3 regions of the Streptomyces sp. NPDC047869 genome follow, and region 2 is predicted to be linked to each of the others. Evidence: riboswitches for the same ligand, from Rfam matches in the RefSeq annotation. Region 2 holds a riboswitch; each other region holds the start of a gene.
What was found. A riboswitch is a leader RNA that binds a small molecule or an ion and turns the genes downstream of it on or off. The one in region 2 is predicted to bind cyclic di-AMP.
Positions count from the first base shown of each region.

Region 1 (5,620 bases), on a different contig from region 2:
CGTGTCCGGGTGCCGTACGCTCCAGCACGGCCATCCCCTCCTGCGTCAGCACCGCGAGACTGCTGCGCCGGTCCCAGCGGCAGTCCTCCCGGCGCACCAGCCCGTCCCGCTCCAGCCTGGTCACCGCGTAGGTCAGCCTGCTGCGGGTGATCTTCAGGGTCTCGGCGAGGTCGGTCATGCGCAGTCGCCGCTCGGGCGCCTCGGAGAGGTTGGCCAGCACGGAGTAGAACAGGTGGGGCATGCCGGCCTCCTGCTGGAGCTGCCGGTCGATGGCGTCCTCCAGCAGCCGGGAGGCGGCGATGTAGGCGCGCCAGGCGCGCTGCTCCTCGGGAGTGAGCCAGCGGGTCGTCATGTCGCCAGTGTAAGTTTGTTTCAAACTTGAACCAAGACTCCGCCGGGGTCTTCGCGAGGGAGCGCGCCGATGCCGTACCCGTACGTCCTGCTGTCCGCCGCCGTCTCCCTCGACGGCTACCTGGACGACACCGGCCCCGACCGGCTGCTGCTCTCCGGCCCGGCCGACTTCGACCGCGTCGACGAGGTGAGGGCCTCGGTGGACGCCATCCTGATCGGCGCCGGCACCATCCGCGCCGACAACCCCCGGCTCCTCGTCAACTCGCCCGGGCGGCGCGCCGCCCGGGTGGCCGAGGGCCGGCCCGCGTACCCCCTGAAGATCGCCGTCACCGCCTCCGGCGACCTCGACCCGGCCGCGCACTTCTGGCACACCGGCGGCGAGAAGCTCGTGTACACCACGGACCGGGGCGCCGGGCGGGCCGCCCGCGTCCTCGGCGCGACCGCCGACGTGGTGACCCTCGGCCCCGAGCTCGACTGGCGCGCCCTGCTGGAGCACCTGCACGACGTGCGCGGAGTGCGGCGCCTGATGGTCGAGGGCGGCGGAACCGTCCACACCCAGCTCCTCCAGCAGGGTCTCGCCGACGAACTCCAGCTCGTCCTCGCCCCGCTCTTCGTCGGTGACCCGGCCGCCCCGCGCCTGTTCGGCCCGGGGGCGTACCAGGGCGGCCGGCTCCGGCTCACCGAGTCCCGCCGCATCGAGGACGTCGTCCTCATGCGCTACGAACCCACCGCCCCCGGCACCGGCCCCGCGCCGGCCGCCGCCGACCGGCGCTGGCTGGCCACCGCCTGCGAGCTGGCCGCCCTGTGCCCGCCCTCCCGCACCGCGTTCAGCGTCGGCGCGGTCGTGGTGGCCGCCGACGGCACCGAGCTGGCCCGCGGCCACTCGCGCGAGGGCGGCGACCCCGTGGTGCACGCCGAGGAGGCGGCCCTGGCGAAGCTGGACCCGGCCGACCCCCGGCTGCCCGGTGCCACCGTCTACAGCAGCCTGGAGCCCTGCTCGCGCCGCGCCTCCCGCCCCGCACCCTGTGCCGAGCTGATCATGCGCGCGGGCGTGCGCCGGGTGGTCACGGCCTGGCGGGAGCCGGACACCTTCGTCCCCGGCGCCGACGGCAGCGGGGTGCTGGCGGCCGCCGGTGTGGACGTCATCCTGCTCCCCGAGTACGAGGGCCCCGCCAAGGCGCCGAACGCCCATCTGCTGCCCTGAGCGGCACCGCGCGGAAACGTGTGTGCCGAGCACTCCGCGGATGGCGTATGCTTGAGACACAACGACGCGGGGTGGAGCAGCTCGGTAGCTCGCTGGGCTCATAACCCAGAGGTCGCAGGTTCAAATCCTGTCCCCGCTACTGAAGACTCAGGGCCGGAATCCAGTACATGGATTCCGGCCCTGAGTGTTTCCCGCCCGGCTCCCGCCGGATACCGAGGGAGCCGCGCCCACAAGGCGAGTGGCGTACGTCACAGCAGGTCATCCGCTCGGGCCACAGCAGTCGCCCGCCTCCCGCGCCCCCGCCACGCTGGTCGTACGTCGAGGACACGGGAGACCAGCAGTGCGCCCTGGTGAGGTGGAGGAGAGCCCGTACCCCAGGGCGGGCGACAGGTTCCCCGGCGGACCCGTCCCGGACCCGGGCCCCGGCCCCGTGCCCCTGCCGCCGGAACGGGGCCGCCGCCGCGTCGCGCGCACCCTGCCCCACGCCCTCTCCCTCCTGCTCATCGCGGGCGGGCTGCTGTACGACCTGCTCACCCCGCGCGACTTCACCGCCGTGCCCTTCTTCACCGCCGCTCCGCTGGTCGCCGCGCCCCTGGCCTCGCTGCGCACCACGCTCCTCACCGGGCTGGCCGCCCTGGCCGCCACCTATGTGGTGCACGCCCACTTCGGCCCGGGCCTGGACGTCAACACCGTCACCCAGATCGTCACCGTGGCCACGGTCGCCCTGCTGGCCGTCGTCATCAACCGGGTCGTACGCCTCGGCGACCGGCGGCTCGCCTCCGTCCGGGAGATCGCCGAGGCCGCCCAGCGGGCCGTGCTGCCCGAGCCCGCTCCCCGCATCGCCGGCCTCGACATCGCGGCCCGGTACGAGGCGGCGCAGGAGGGCGCGTTCATCGGCGGCGACCTGTACGCGGTGCAGGACGGCCCGCACGGCGTACGGCTGGTCGTCGGGGACGTGCGCGGCAAGGGGATGGGCGCGGTCGCCGCCGTCGCCGTGGTGATCGGGGCGTTCCGGGAGGCCGCCGAGCACGAGGCCACGCTGGAGGCGGTCGCCGGGCGGCTGGAGCGGGCGCTGGCCCGCGAGGGCACCCGGCGCGGGGTCGACGCACTGGAGGGCTTCACCACCGTCGTCCTCGCCGAACTGCCCCACGGGGAAGGGGTGGTGCGGGTCGTCAACCGCGGTCATCCGCCGCCCCTGCTGCTGCACGCCGACGGCACGCTGCGCGCCCTGACCGCTGACGACCCCGCGCTGCCGCTCGGCATGGGCGACCTCGGCCGGTGGCCCGACCGCGCGGCCGAGTACCGCTTCCCGGCCGGTTCCACCCTGCTGCTGTACACCGACGGCCTCACCGAGGCCCGTGACGCCCACGGCCGGTTCTACGATCCGGTGCGCCGGCTCGCCGGGCGCCGCTTCCCCGACCCGCCCACTCTGCTCATCCGGCTCGCCGCGGAGGTCAGGCGGCACTCCGGGGGCGGCATGGCGGACGACATGGCGCTGCTGGCCGTACGCCGGCCCGGGGCGGATGTGACCAACAGTGATCGGACGGCAGCCCTCCGCTTCACTGCTGAGTCACCATCAAAAACTCCGTGACTCCTGAATGCGGGTCAACTCGCCCCTTTTTCACGGCCGTGCGGCGTACGTCCACCCTCGGGAACATTAATGATCAAGCCGAACGGCTTGGAATCTCACAGGTGGGTCTATTAACGTTCGATAACGCAGCGCGGTCGTCCCAGCCGTCACAAGAGGCGGCTCCGTGCGCACGCGCCGAATCCCGCAAGGGAACCGGGGAACCACCACCTTGGGGTGAATCACGCGGATGCCACCGTGAACCGATCGGGTTCTCGGTACGTATACGCGCGTAGGAGACCTTCCTGCTCCGAACCCGTCAGCTAACCCGGTAGGCGGAGGAAGGAAAGGAGTACGCCCGCGTGGCGTCCAACCGGCCTGCCCCCGAAGCCCCCTACGTGCCCAGCCAGCGTGACACCGAAACATTCGGCTACGGCGGCTACAGCGCCGAAGAGGGTCCCTGGGAGGAATGGAACCCCACCGAGGAGTCCATCCGTCCCGTACGCGGCCGGCACCGCGTCGCCAAGCAGCGCGGCGGGCTCGCCCGCAGCTCCACCGTCCTCGGCGTCGGCGTCATAGCGGCAGTCGGCGCGGGCGGCATGGCCAGTGCCCACACCGGCAAGCCGCCGGTGTCCATCTCGATGCCCGACCTGCCCTCCGTCGGCTCCCTGTTCGACGACGACCACTCCGAGGCGTCCAAGGCCACCACGGCCTCACTCAGCTCGGTCGGCACCACCGCCGCCGACAGTGAGCAGGACGCCTCCGACGCGGGGGAGACCCTGCGCAACCGGATCATGACGCAGGCCGAGCAGCAGCAGAGCAAGGCCGACTCCACGGCCACCGCGGCAGCGGCCGCCGCCGCCGGGCAGAAGGCCGCCGACGCGGCCGCCAAGGCGCAGAAGGAGGCCAAGGCCGAGGCCGAGGCCAAGGCCGCCGAGGCCAAGAAGGAGGCCGAGGCCGCCGCCGCGAAGAAGGCCGAGGCGGAGCGGCTGGCCGAGCTGGCCAAGCAGTACACGCTGCCGACGTCCTCGTACACGATCACCTCGACCTTCGGCCAGGCCGGTTCGATGTGGTCCTCCGGCTACCACACCGGCCTCGACTTCGCCGCGCCCACCGGCACGCTGATCAAGGCCATCCACAGCGGCACCGTCACCGAGGCGGGCTGGGCCGGCGCCTACGGCTACCGCACCGTCCTCACCCTCGACGACGGCACCGAGCTCTGGTTCTGCCACCAGTCCTCGATCAGCGTCTCCGCCGGCCAGAAGGTCAGCACCGGCGACGTCATCGGACGTGTCGGCGCCACCGGCAACGTCACCGGCCCGCACCTGCACCTGGAGGTCCACCCCGGCGGCGCGGCCACCGGCATCGACCCGATGGCGTGGCTGCACGGCAAGGGCCTCAACCCCTGAGCCCGGCCCGGGCCTCCTGACCCCGGCCCCCGGCATCTCGATCCGGCAGCCCTGACGCCCCGGCGTCAGGGCTGCGGCCGTGTTCACACACCGTTCGCACGGTCCCGGAATGGGCGGTACCGGGGTGATCGTTGTAACCGGACATGACTGCTTCTCTGCGCAAACTCGGCTCCTCCGACCTCGAGGTCTTCCCGCTCGCCCTCGGCGGCAACGTCTTCGGCTGGACCGCCGACGAGGAGACCTCCTTCGCCGTCCTCGACGCCTACACGGGGGCCGGCGGCAACTTCGTCGACACCGCCGACTCCTACTCGGCGTGGATCGAGGGCAACGAGGGCGGCGAGTCGGAGACGATCATCGGCAAGTGGCTCAAGGCCCGCGGCAACCGCTCCGACGTCGTCGTCGCGACCAAGGTCAGCCAGCACCCGGAGTACCAGGGCCTCACCGCGGCCAACATCAAGGCCGCCGCCGACGCCTCCCTGCGCCGCCTGGACACCGACTACATCGACCTCTACTACACGCACTTCGACAAGCCCGAGGTGCCGGTGGAGGAGATCGTCGGGGCCCTGGACGAGCTGGTGAAGGCGGGCAAGGTCCGGCAGATCGCCGCCTCCAACATCAGCCCCGAGCGGCTGCGGGCCTCCCTCGACTTCTCCGACCGCGAGGGCCTGGCCCGGTACGTGGCCCTCCAGCCCCACTACAACCTGGTCTCCCGCGACACCTACGAGGGTCCGCTGCAGGACCTCGCCGCCCGTGAGGGCCTCGCGGCGGTCCCGTACTTCGCCCTCGCCTCCGGCTTCCTGACCGGCAAGTACCGCCCCGGCACGACGGTCGACAGCGCCCGCGCCGGCTCGGCCGCCAAGCATCTGGACTCCGAGCGCGGTCAGCGGGTGCTCACGGCCCTGGACGAGATCGCCGGCGCCCACGACGCCCCCGTCGCCACGGTCGCCCTCGCCTGGCTGGCCGCCCAGCCGACGGTCACGGCCCCCATCGCCTCGGCCCGCACGGTGGAACAGCTCCCGGCGCTGCTGGGCGTGGCGGAGCTGCGGCTCACCCAGGACGAGGTGGACCGCCTGAACCAGGCCTCCGCCT
Region 1 covers NZ_JBEYRK010000054.1:17,597-23,216, reverse strand. The annotation lists gene AB0924_RS37880 (MarR family transcriptional regulator) at 1-352, opposite strand, end outside; gene AB0924_RS37875 (dihydrofolate reductase family protein) at 422-1,555, shown strand; tRNA gene AB0924_RS37870 (tRNA-Met) at 1,621-1,694, shown strand; gene AB0924_RS37865 (PP2C family protein-serine/threonine phosphatase) at 1,896-3,146, shown strand; cyclic di-AMP (ydaO/yuaA leader) riboswitch at 3,309-3,477, shown strand; gene AB0924_RS37860 (M23 family metallopeptidase) at 3,485-4,531, shown strand; gene AB0924_RS37855 (aldo/keto reductase) at 4,675-5,620, shown strand, end outside.
Region 1: linked by a shared signal. The riboswitch ahead of AB0924_RS37860 (M23 family metallopeptidase) and the one ahead of AB0924_RS18675 (C40 family peptidase) in region 2 are both predicted to bind cyclic di-AMP.

Region 2 (5,620 bases):
GCCACGTCCTGCCCGAGTTCACCGAGCGCACGGACACGGGCCGGGACCGCACGCTCGATCCCTACTCGAAGCTGTTCGAGAACCGGGTCGTCTTCCTCGGGTCAGCTCTCGACGACGCCGCGGCGACCGATGTGATCAGCCAGTTCATGCAACTCGAACACACCGCGCCGGACCGGGACATCACGCTGTACCTCAACTGCCCGGGCGGCTCGTTCGGCGCCATGACCGCCGTCTACGACACGATGCGCTACGTCCGCTGCGACGTGGAGACCTACTGCCTGGGCCAGGCCGCCTCCGCCGCCGCGGTCCTGCTCGCGGCCGGCGCCCCGGGCAAGCGCTTCATCCTGCCGGGCGCGCGCGTGGTGCTCGAGCAGCCCGCGCTGCCCGAACCGGCCCAGGGACAGCCGAGCGACCTCCTCATCCAGGCCGGGGAGCTGACCCGGATGCGGGCGCTGATGGAGGAGATGCTGGTCCGGCACACCGGGCGCACGCCGGAGCAGGTCGGCCAGGACCTGGAGCGGGATCTGGTGCTGGACGCGCGGGGCGCGCTGGCGTACGGACTGGTGGACGGTGTCGTCCCGAGCCGCAAGACCGCCCCCGGCGCCGAGCGGGCGGAGTGACCCGCCGATGCTGCCGCCGGAGCTTCCGCCGCTGCCCGCGCTGACCAGGGCCGAGGGCGAGCTGATCGACCGTTACCTGGAGGCGGTCGACCTGCTCGGCCGGATCAACCCGGCGCGGCCGGGAGACACCTACAGCGGGCTGCGCGCGGCGCAGGCCCTGGTGCGCAAGGCGGCCGAGCTGCGCGACGCGCTCGCCCTGATGCACCGGCGGGGCGAGGCGGAGCTGCACGGGGACACGCTGGCACGGGCGCTGCGGGTGCTCGACGGTGAGCGCCGTACCGCGCGCGTCGTGCTCCCGCCCGATTGCGTGGGCTGACCCGGACGCCGGTTCCCGCGCCGGGTGGACCCGATCGTCGACGGTCCGCCCGGCGTGGAGTTGAAACGGCCCGAACGACGTACCCCCGGCCGGAGTATCTCCAGGCTGTTTTTCTGACCCTCCGACTTGCGCGATCGGCGGATCAAGGACGTGCGCGGAGGTGCTTCTTCCCAGGTCCGGGGCTACGTCCGGGAGTTGACGGCAACTCGAACAGAGCAGTGTCCACCCGAACGGGTGAGTGGTGAGTAACGCCACAAATCCCCGGTTCCGTTGGGATTTTCGGACACCTGTGAGTGAAGATCCCTGTCTGACGACAAGCCCCCGCCACCGCGGCGGGGCGATCCGTGCGGACGCCGAGTCCTGCCGCCGCCCGGATGACCGGTCGACAGGAGTGGATCGGCAGGAGTGGAGGACCCAGGCAAGACGGGTCGCCGGGACGGACGTTCGTCGCAGACGGACGGTCGTGCCGAGCAGCCCTTGGGGTGAAGCCGCGGCAACGCGGCCGGGCCACTTCGCCAGCCCGAATCCGACAGGTCATCCTTCACAGGCGGCTGACGAAGGGTTGCGCATGACTGCGCTGAATCGTGTCCCGTCGATGATGGCCCGGGCCGGTACGGCCTCGGCTCTTACGCTTGCAGCGGTGGGCGGCTCCATCGCCGTGCCCGGCCTGGCCGGCGAGGCCTCGGCCGCCACGCTGGCGACGAAGGCTCTGCACATCGCCGCCTCCAAGAAGGGCTCCCCTTACCAGTACGGGGCAACCGGTCCGCGCCGATTCGACTGCTCGGGTCTGACGCTCTACTCGTTCAAGAAGGCGGGCAAGAAGCTGCCGCGTACGGCAGCCCAGCAGTACAACCGGACCCGGCATATTTCCGCCGGCCACCGCAGGGCCGGTGACCTGGTCTTCTTCCACTCTGGATCCAGCGTTTACCACGTCGGCATCTACGCCGGGAAGGGCAAGATCTGGCACGCCCCGAAGACCGGGGCCGTGGTGCGGCTCGAGAAGATCTGGACACGGAGCGTCTGGTACGGCCGGGTCAGCTGACCCCGCCCCGCCCCTGGAGCGGCTCCAGCAGCAGGGCCGCTCCCCCTGACCGTCGGCGCCGTCCCGGTGCCCGCCTGAAGCACGCGGGCGGCCCCGGGGCGGCGCGGCCGCGTCCGGCTCCGTGGCGAGCCGCCGGGGCGGCCGCAGGGCCGCGCGCCGGGCCGTGGTCCCCCGGCTTCCGCAGTTCCTCTTCTAGGGTTCCTGCTGCCCGGCCGCCGTGAGCTGCTCCCCCTGGGGGGTCCACGGCAGTTCGATCGACACCGTCTTGCCGCCCTCGCGGGTGGGGCGGACGCGGAGTCTGCCGCCGCACTCGGCGGTGAGCCAGCGGATGATGACCATGCCGCGCCCGTTGTCCTGCTGGACGGCGGCGGGCAGTCTCTTCGGAAAGCGCGGATGGCTGTCCGTGACGCCGATGCGCAGGTGTTCGTCACGGTCCAGCGCGATGTCGACCGTGAAGGTGGGTGACTGACCGAAGGTGTGCTGCACGGCGTTGGTGGCGAGTTCGGAGACGATGAGTCGCACGGTGTCGGCCACGTCGGTGTCCGACGGCAGGCCCCACTCCGCGAGGGTGCCCACCACGTAGGAACGGGCCGCGGAGACCGAGGCGGGATCGCTCGGCAGAGTGACGGATGCTTCCAGGTGGTCTGCCATGGCGACGTCGTCCCTTTCCCACGGGACCGCAGTCCGACGAGGAGCGGATGGTTCGAGTACGGTCCCGGACTGGTGCTTCTTCGCCAGACTGCCATCACCGGGCCGGTCAGGGGAGCGATCCACCAAGATATGCATATATCTGTCGCCCGAAGCGGTGAACTCTGCGACGCGAGACCGTATCCGGGCGGCCCGGAAGGAGTAAGGAGTTCCCATGCAGAACGGTCCCGCGGTGCGGCGCCGCAAGCTGGGCGCCGAACTGCGTGCGCTGCGCACCGGGGCCGGGCTCACCAGTGGCGAGGCGGCCCTTCTGGTGGGCTGGCACCAGTCGAAGGTGAGCCGCATCGAGACCGGCGCCAGTGGGGTGAGGCCGGCGGACGTGCGGTTACTCCTCGACGCCTACGACGTCCGGGACCGGCAACTGCGCGACATGCTCCTGATGTTGACGGGCTCGGGGGACGCGGGCGGCCGCAACCGCTGGTGGCACGCGTACCGGGGCGTCCTGCCGCCCACCTACCGCGACTTCATCAGTCTGGAGTCGCAGGCGAGCGGGATGCGCACCCTGGAGACCACGGTGGTTCCCGGCCTTCTGCAGACGCCGGAATACGCTCGCGCGGTGACCCGGGCAGCGGTGGAGGGAGTGGACGAGGAGCGGCTGGACGCCCTGGTGGAGGTGCGGCTGGCGAGGCAGGACGTGCTCCGGTCCGAGCCGCCGCTGGAGCTGACCGCGGTACTGGACGAGGCGGTGCTCAGGCGGGAGGTCGGCGGCCCCGAGGTGATGGCGCGGCAACTGGAACGGCTGATGGAGGCCGCCCGGCTGCCCCAAGTGCGGCTCCAGGTACTGCCGTTCGCGGCGGGGGCGCATGTCGGCCTCACCGGGCCTTTCGTTATCTTCTCATTTCCGCGCACTTCTGATCTGGACGTGGTTGTTCTCGACCAGTTGACGAGTAGCCTCTACCTGGAACGGAAAGAAGACCTCATGGCCTACGCCGAGGCCTTCGACACCCTTCAGTTCCACGCCCTTTCACCCGAGGAATCGTTGGACTACATCGCCGGGATAGGTGACGGCGCGTAAGGAGGCACCATGACAGCACTGCCTCGGAACGTCCCAGCCAGTACCGATCTGCACGACGTGCGGTGGCTGCGCAGCAGCTACAGCACCGGAGCGAACAACTGCGTGGAGACGGCCCGGCCGCACTCCGGCCCGTGGGCCGGACTGCTCGCCGTGCGCGACTCCAAGGCTCCGGCCGGACCCGCGCTGCTCTTCTCCCCCGGGAGCTGGGCGGGCTTCGTGGCAACGCTCCGGTGACCGGGTCGAACCCGACCTGACCACCGGCCGGCGGGCCGACCCCTACTGATCAGATCCGATCACTTTCGCCAGACGTGCGGCCGTGTCACGCCGACTCATGGTCGCGCCTCGCGAATCACACGTACAGCGCGTTCGATCTCGGCCCCGGAGAGGTCCGCACGGGCGGTCAGCCGCAGCCGCGAGATGCCGTCGGGCACGGAAGGAGGACGGAAGCAGCCCACGGCCAGGCCTGCCGTACGGCAGTCGGCCGCCCAGCGCACGGCCTGCTCCGGGGACGGAGCCCGCACGGAGACCACCGCGGCGTCCGGTCGTACCGCCTCCAGACCCGCGGCGGTCAGCCGTGCGTGCAGTTCGGCGGCGACCGCGCGGGCCCGTTCCGCCCGCGACGGCTCGCGCCGCAGCAGCCTCAGCGCCGCGAGCGCGGCGCCCACGGCCGCGGGGGCGAGACCGGTGTCGAAGATGAACGTGCGGGCGGCGTTGACCAGGTGGGCGACGACCCGGGCCGGCCCCAGCACCACACCGCCCTGGCTGCCGAGCGACTTCGACAGTGTCGCCGTGACGACCACGTCCGCGGCGCCCGCGAGCCCGGCGGCGTACGGGGCGCCCCGGCCGCCGTCGCCCAGCACCCCGAGCCCGTGCGCGTCGTCCAGGACCAGGCCCGCGCCGTGCTCACGGCACGCCTCGGCCAGGGCGGCCAGCGGTGCCGCGTCGCCGTCGACGGAGAACACCGTGTCGGAGACGGCGATCGCCGGTCCCGGGTGCGTGCCCAGCGCCTTGCCCACGGCCTCCGGGTCGGCGTGCCCGACCACCTGGGTGTTGCCCCGGGCGAGCCGGCAGCCGTCGATGAGCGAGGCGTGGTTGCCCGCGTCGGACACGATCAGGGACCCGTGCGGGCCGAGCGCGGTGACCGCGGCCAGGTTGGCGGCGTAGCCGGAGGAGAAGACCAGGGCCGCCTCGAAGCCGCAGAAGTCCGCCAGTTCCCGCTCGAGCTCGGTGTGCAGCTCGGTGGTACCGGTGACCAGCCGGGAACCGGTGGACCCGCCGCCCCAGGTCCGGGCGGCCCCGGCCGCTCCCTCGGCGACCTCGGGATGGTGGGCGAGACCCAGGTAGTCGTTGCTCGCCAGGTCCAGCAGCGGCGAGTCGGCCGGGCGCGGGCGCAGGGTCCGTACGAGTCCGGCGCGACGGCGCGCCTCGGCCTGCTCGTCGATCCAGCCGAACGCCATGGGTCCTCCGGGGCTTTTGTAGGTAGCGGACAGACACTAGCCGTACGGCCCTCCACCCAGGGTGTGGCAATACCCACACGGTGAACCGTCTCCGTTGTGCAAACTCTCCTTGGCCCGAGGCGGTCCCGTAGGACAGGATCGTGCCTCATGGACCTGCTGAACACGCTGGTGGACAAGGGGCTTCGGCGCGAGTCGCCGACCCGCGACGAGGCTCTCGCCGTGCTCGCCACCTCCGACGACGACCTGCTCGATGTGGTGGCCGCGGCCGGCAAGGTGCGCCGGCACTGGTTCGGCCGGCGCGTGAAACTCAACTATCTGGTCAACCTCAAGTCCGGCCTGTGCCCTGAGGACTGCTCCTACTGCTCCCAGCGGCTCGGCTCCACCGCCGGCATCCTCAAGTACACCTGGCTGAAGCCCGGCGAGGCCTCCGAGGCCGCCGCCGCGGGCCTCGCGGGCGGCGCC
Region 2 covers NZ_JBEYRK010000013.1:51,589-57,208, forward strand. The annotation lists gene AB0924_RS18665 (ATP-dependent Clp protease proteolytic subunit) at 1-620, shown strand, start outside; gene AB0924_RS18670 (hypothetical protein) at 628-936, shown strand; cyclic di-AMP (ydaO/yuaA leader) riboswitch at 1,278-1,501, shown strand; gene AB0924_RS18675 (C40 family peptidase) at 1,505-1,978, shown strand; gene AB0924_RS18680 (ATP-binding protein) at 2,171-2,629, opposite strand; gene AB0924_RS18685 (helix-turn-helix transcriptional regulator) at 2,841-3,701, shown strand; gene AB0924_RS18690 (DUF397 domain-containing protein) at 3,711-3,935, shown strand; gene AB0924_RS18695 (8-amino-7-oxononanoate synthase) at 4,031-5,158, opposite strand; gene bioB (biotin synthase BioB) at 5,306-5,620, shown strand, end outside.

Region 3 (5,620 bases), on a different contig from region 2:
GTCCGTAGGGGGGACACGTGGTGGGACCCGTGGCCGACGACGCCGTCGGCGTGCCTGTCGAGGCGGACCGCGAGGTGCCGGGCCTGATCGTCAAGTTCGGTGACTACCCGCTGCACCACGGCGGTGTCGGCGCGATCCGCAGCCTGGGCCGCCTGGGCGTCCCCATGTACGCCGTCACCGAGGACGCCTACACGCCGGCGGCCTCGTCCCGCTATCTCACCCGGGCGTTCGTCTGGCCGACGACCGGCGCCGAGGAGCCGGCCCGCCTGGTCGACGGCCTGCTGCGCATCGGCCGCCGGATCGGCCGCCCGGCCGTCCTGATCCCGACGGACGAGGAGGCCGCCGTCCTGATCGCCGAGCACCAGGACGAACTGGCCGGCCCCTTCCTCTTCCCCCGCGTCGACCCCGCCCTGCCCCGCCGGCTCGCCAGCAAGCAGGGACTGCACGAACTGTGCGCGGAACACGGCGTTCCGAGCCCCCCGGCCGCGTTCCCTCGGTCGTACGACGAGATCGTCGCCTTCGCCGACACGGCCCGCTTCCCGGTGGTGGCCAAGAACCGGGAGGCGTTCGTGCGGCGCAGACGGCCCGCCGTCAATGGCACCACGAGGATCGCCGGCCGCGAGGGACTGCTCGCCCTGGCCCGCGACTGGGGCGAGCGGCCCGGCGTGATCCTCCAGGAGTACCTGCCGCGCGAGGAGGCCGAGGACTGGATCGTGCACGCCTGCTTCGACGCCGACTCCGTGCCGCTCGTCCTGTTCACCGGCGTCAAGGTCCGCTCGTGGCCGCCGCACGCCGGCATGACGGCGAACGCGTACGTCGTCGACAACCCGGAACTCGCGGACCTCGCCGCCCGTTTTATCAAGGAGATCGGCTTCAGCGGCGTCATCGACCTCGACCTGCGCTTCGACCGGCGCGACGGACAGTACAAGCTCCTCGACTTCAACCCGCGTATGGGCGCCCAGTTCCGGCTCTTCGAGAGCGATTCGGGCGTCGACGTCGTACGCGCCATGCACCTGAACCTGACCGGCCGCCCCGTTCCGGAGGGGGAACAGCGTGCCGGCCGCCGCTACGTCGTGGAGAACATCGACCTGCCCGCCCTGCTCGCCTACCGCCGCAGCGGCTACACGACGCCGCACGCGCCGGCCAGGGCGAGCGGGACCGAGCTGGCCTGGTTCGCGGGTGACGATCCGCTGCCGTTCCTCACGATGCTCGCCCGCTTCGTGCGCCCGGGCGCGAAGCACCTCCATCAGCTGTGGCGGACCAGCCGCCGCGGCGCCGGCACCCCGCACACCACGAAGTAGGCAAAGGCCACGAAGGTGGCGTACCGCGTCCTGGGGAGGGACTTCGTGATCCGACCGGTTGCAGTCATCGGGGCCGGGCCGTTCGGCCTGTCCACCGCCGCCCATCTGCGGGCGCGCGGCATCCCCGTCCGCGTGTTCGGCGACCCCATGGTGAGCTGGCGCGACCACATGCCCGAGGGCATGCTCCTCAAGTCGACCCCGGCCGCCTCCAGCCTCGACTGCCCGCAACCCGGCCACACCCTCGCCGACTACTGCGACGCGGCCGGCGTGCGCCGGCTGGTCACCGACGAGGACATCATCCCGGTGGAGACCTTCATCGCCTACGGCGAGTGGTTCCAGCAGCGGCTCGTCCCCGGCCTTGAGCGGGTCCGGGTGGTCTCCGCGGAGCGCGGCGAGCACGGCGCCTTCGAACTGAAACTGGACTCGGGGGAGTTGTTCACCGCCCGCGCGGTCGTGGTGGCCACCGGCCTGTCCGGCCTGGCCCACCTCCCGCCGGAGCTGGCCGGAGCGGCCGGCGACGGGCCCGCGCCCGCCTCCCCGGTCTCCCACAGCTCCCAGCACCACGACCTCGGCCGTTTCGCCGGCCAGGAGCTGATCGTCATCGGTGCCGGCCAGTCCGCCCTGGAGACCGCGGCCCTCGCGGCCGAGGCCGGCGCACGGGTGCGCGTCGTCTCGCGCGGCCGGGGCCGGGTCGCGTTCGGTGCCCCGCCCTGGCGCCAGCCGAGGCTGCGCCCCGAGTCGCCGTTCGGCCGCGCCTGGTCGCTGTGGGCACTCAGCCGCTACGCCCAGCCGTACCGCTTCCTGCCCGCCCGGACCCGTCACCACCTGGTCCGCAGGGTCCTCGGCCCGCTCGGCGCCTGGTGGCTGAGCGAGCGCTTCGTGGGCAAGGTCCAGGTCCATGAGGTCGACCGGGTGCTGGGCGCCGAGGCCCCGGACGGCAGCCCGGTGCTCACCGTCCGCACCCACGGCGGCCGCGTCGAGCGGCTGGCCGCCGATCACGTCGTGGCGGCCACCGGCTACCGCGTGGACATCGCCGCGATGGACTTCCTCGGGCACGGACTGCGCACCCGCCTGGTGGTGAGCCGGGGCGCCCCGAGGCTCGGCGCCGGCTACGTCTCCTCCGTCCCCGGCCTGTACTTCACCGGACTTCCCGCGGCGTCCTCCTACGGCCCGGTGATGCGCTTCGTGTGCGGCACGGAGTTCGCCTCACCGCGTCTGGTGAAGCACCTGGCCGCGGCCCACGGCTGAGACCGGGAAGAGGCTCACGGCCGGACCTCAAGTCCGGCGAGAACCGGGTGAGTCGGCTGGGCGTGCGGTCCGTATTCTCTGATCATGGCCGCACCTCCCCCGTACGCACTGATCGCCACCGACCTGGACGGGACGCTGCTGCGCGGCGACGACACCGTCTCCGACCGGTCACTCGCCGCGCTGGAGCGGGTGAGGAGGGCCGGTGCCCGGCACCTGGTGGTGACGGGCCGGCCGGCCCCCCGCGTGCGGCCGCTCCTGGCCGCCCTCGGCTGCACGGGGCTCGCGGTGTGCGGGCAGGGGGCGCAGGTCTACGACGCCGGCACCGGCCGCCTGCTGTGGTCGGTGCGGCTGGACCGGGAACTGGCGGAGACGGCGCTCGGCAAGATCGAGGCCGAGGTGGGGCAGGTCTTCGCGGCCGTCGACCAGGACGGCGTGGACGGGCTCACGCTGATCGAGCCCGGGTATCTGATGCCCCACCCGACGCTGCCCGCCGTGCGGGTCGGCCGGCGGGACGACCTGTGGCGCGAGCCCATCAGCAAGGTGCTGCTGCGCCATCACACGCTGTCGGACGACGAGTTGGCGGCGACCGCGCGCGCGGCGGTGGGCTCGCTGGCCACGGTCACCATGTCGGGGCCGGGCACGGTGGAACTCCAGCCGTGCGGGGTCACCAAGGCGACCGGGCTCGCGCTCGCCGCCGGCCATCTGGGGATCACCGCCGAACAGGCCCTGGCCTTCGGCGACATGCCCAATGACATCCCCATGTTCGACTGGGCGGGCCGCGGTGTCGCCATGGCCAATGCCCACCCCGAACTCAAGGCGGTCGCGGACGAGGTCACGACGTCGAACGAGGACGACGGCGTCGCCGTCGTCCTCGAAGGACTGTTCACGGCCGGCTGACCGGGACGCGAACAGCGGCCCGTGGGGGGCGCCGGTCAGGTGGCGCCCCCCACGGGTGCCGGTCAGTAGGCGCCGTTGACGTTGTCGATCGACCCGTAGCGGGCGGCCGCGTAGTTGCAGGCGGCCGTGATGTTCGCGACCGGGTCGTAGGGGTCGAACGCCGTTCCGGCCACGTGGTAGGTGTTGAAGGTCGGGTCGATCACCTGGAGCAGGCCCTTGGACGGGATGCCCTTGGCGGCGTTGGAGTCCCACAGGTTGATGGCGCGCGGGTTGCCCGAGGACTCGCGGATGATGTTGCGGTGAATGCCGTTGTAGGTGCCCGGGATGTGCTTCTCCGCCATGATCGCGAGGGACTCGCGGATCCAGCCGTCGAGGTTGTTCGGGTACCCGGCGAGGGTGGTCCCGGTCGAGCCGGCGGAGTCGGCCGCGGAGGCGCTGGTCGCACCGGCGACCGGAAGGGCGAGCACGGCGGCGCCGGTGCCGAGGACGGCGAGCCTGCGGACGAGGCGGCTGGTGCGGACGCGGCGGGGCTGGGCGGCAGCAGGCATGGGGAAGTTCCTCTCCGTCGCCTGCGAGGTGAGCTGTCGGGTTCGGGCGGGGAGGTGCCCGGCCGTGCCGCCCCCGAGGCGGCACGACTTAACCCCTTGCCGTTCCGGTGACGACACGCGTCGTCCGGTCCGGCGAACTTACCTGGGTCCCCCGCTCCTGCCGTACGAATGAGTTCGTCGATGGGTGGTGTCGGGCGGCGGCAGGATTCGGCGTTCCGCTCGACTGGCCGGAACGTATGCGAGAGCACATGTCCGGAACAAGTGTCGGATTCACGTAAAAGCCAAGTTGACCTTGTTCTGTTCCGATTTGGGTACTTGATCCTTTGCGGCTGCCAATGTTCAACTGGCCGATGACGCAAGGGAGAACGGGTGGTGGCCGGGTCGGGCGGCCGGACGGGGGCGCGTGACCCAATTCACGAAATAGCAAAGTATTCCAAATCAGACATGGGGGATTTGGCGGTGAGGGTGAACCGGAGGGTGAGGGCCCCGCCGGATACCCCGTGGCTGATTTGCTGCGCGTCGTAAAAGGTGCATTAAGGCGCTTAATGTCCGTATTATCGGGTGGTCGGCAGTGCGCCGATCGTGGTCCGATGCCGTCCGTGCCGGACCGGTGGGCGCCCTCGGTGATCGAAACAGGACCGGATACGCTGACTTGAGTGAGGGCAGCGACCTATCGACAAACCGTGTAATCGCCAGCAGACACCAGCAGACAGGAGACCCCTCGTGACCGTCGTCGGGCCGTTCGGGCTGAGCGTGCGGGACCAGGCTCTGGAAGCCGATGTCCAGGCCGGATTGACGGCTGTCGAGGAAGGCTTGCTCGAGGCCACCAAGAGCGAGGTCCCGTTCATCACGGAGGCCGCGCAGCACCTCGTCCGGGCCGGCGGGAAGCGGTTCCGGCCGCTCCTCGTGATGCTCGCGGCGCAGTTCGGGGACCCGTACGCGCCCGGCATCGTGCCGTCGGCCGTGGTCGTGGAGCTGACCCACCTGGCCACGCTGTACCACGACGACGTCATGGACGAGGCGTCCGTGCGGCGCGGGGTGGACAGCGCCAACACGCGCTGGGGAAACTCCGTCGCGGTCCTCACCGGCGACTTCCTCTTCGCCCGCGCCTCCCAGATCCTCGCCGACCTCGGTCCCGAGGCGGTCCGGGTCCAGGCCCTCGCGTTCGAGCGGCTGGTCACCGGCCAGATCCTGGAGACCGCGGGCCCCTCGGACGGCCGCGACCCGGTCGAGCACTACCTGGACGTGCTGGGCGGCAAGACCGGCTCCCTGGTGGCGGTCTCCTGCCGGTTCGGCGCGATGATGTCCGGCGCCGACGAGACGGTCGTCGACGTGCTCACCCAGTACGGCGAACGGCTCGGAGTCGCCTTCCAGCTCGCCGACGACGTCCTGGACATCGCCTCCGACTCGCACGAGTCCGGCAAGACCCCGGGGACCGACCTGCGCGAGGGTATCCCGACGCTGCCCGTGCTCCGGCTGCGCGAGCGCGCGGCCCGGCTGGGGCTGCCCGAGGACATCGCGCTGTGCGAGCTGCTCGACTCCGACCTCGGCGACGACGCCCGGCTCGACGAGGCGCTGACCGCGCTCCGCGCGCACCCCGCGCTGGAGCAGGCCCGCCGCGACACC
Region 3 covers NZ_JBEYRK010000015.1:143,480-149,099, forward strand. The annotation lists gene AB0924_RS20965 (ATP-grasp domain-containing protein) at 51-1,301, shown strand; gene AB0924_RS20970 (FAD-dependent oxidoreductase) at 1,347-2,549, shown strand; gene AB0924_RS20975 (Cof-type HAD-IIB family hydrolase) at 2,634-3,446, shown strand; gene AB0924_RS20980 (transglycosylase SLT domain-containing protein) at 3,509-3,994, opposite strand; cyclic di-AMP (ydaO/yuaA leader) riboswitch at 3,998-4,184, opposite strand; gene AB0924_RS20985 (polyprenyl synthetase family protein) at 4,718-5,620, shown strand, end outside.
Region 3: linked by a shared signal. The riboswitch ahead of AB0924_RS20980 (transglycosylase SLT domain-containing protein) and the one ahead of AB0924_RS18675 (C40 family peptidase) in region 2 are both predicted to bind cyclic di-AMP.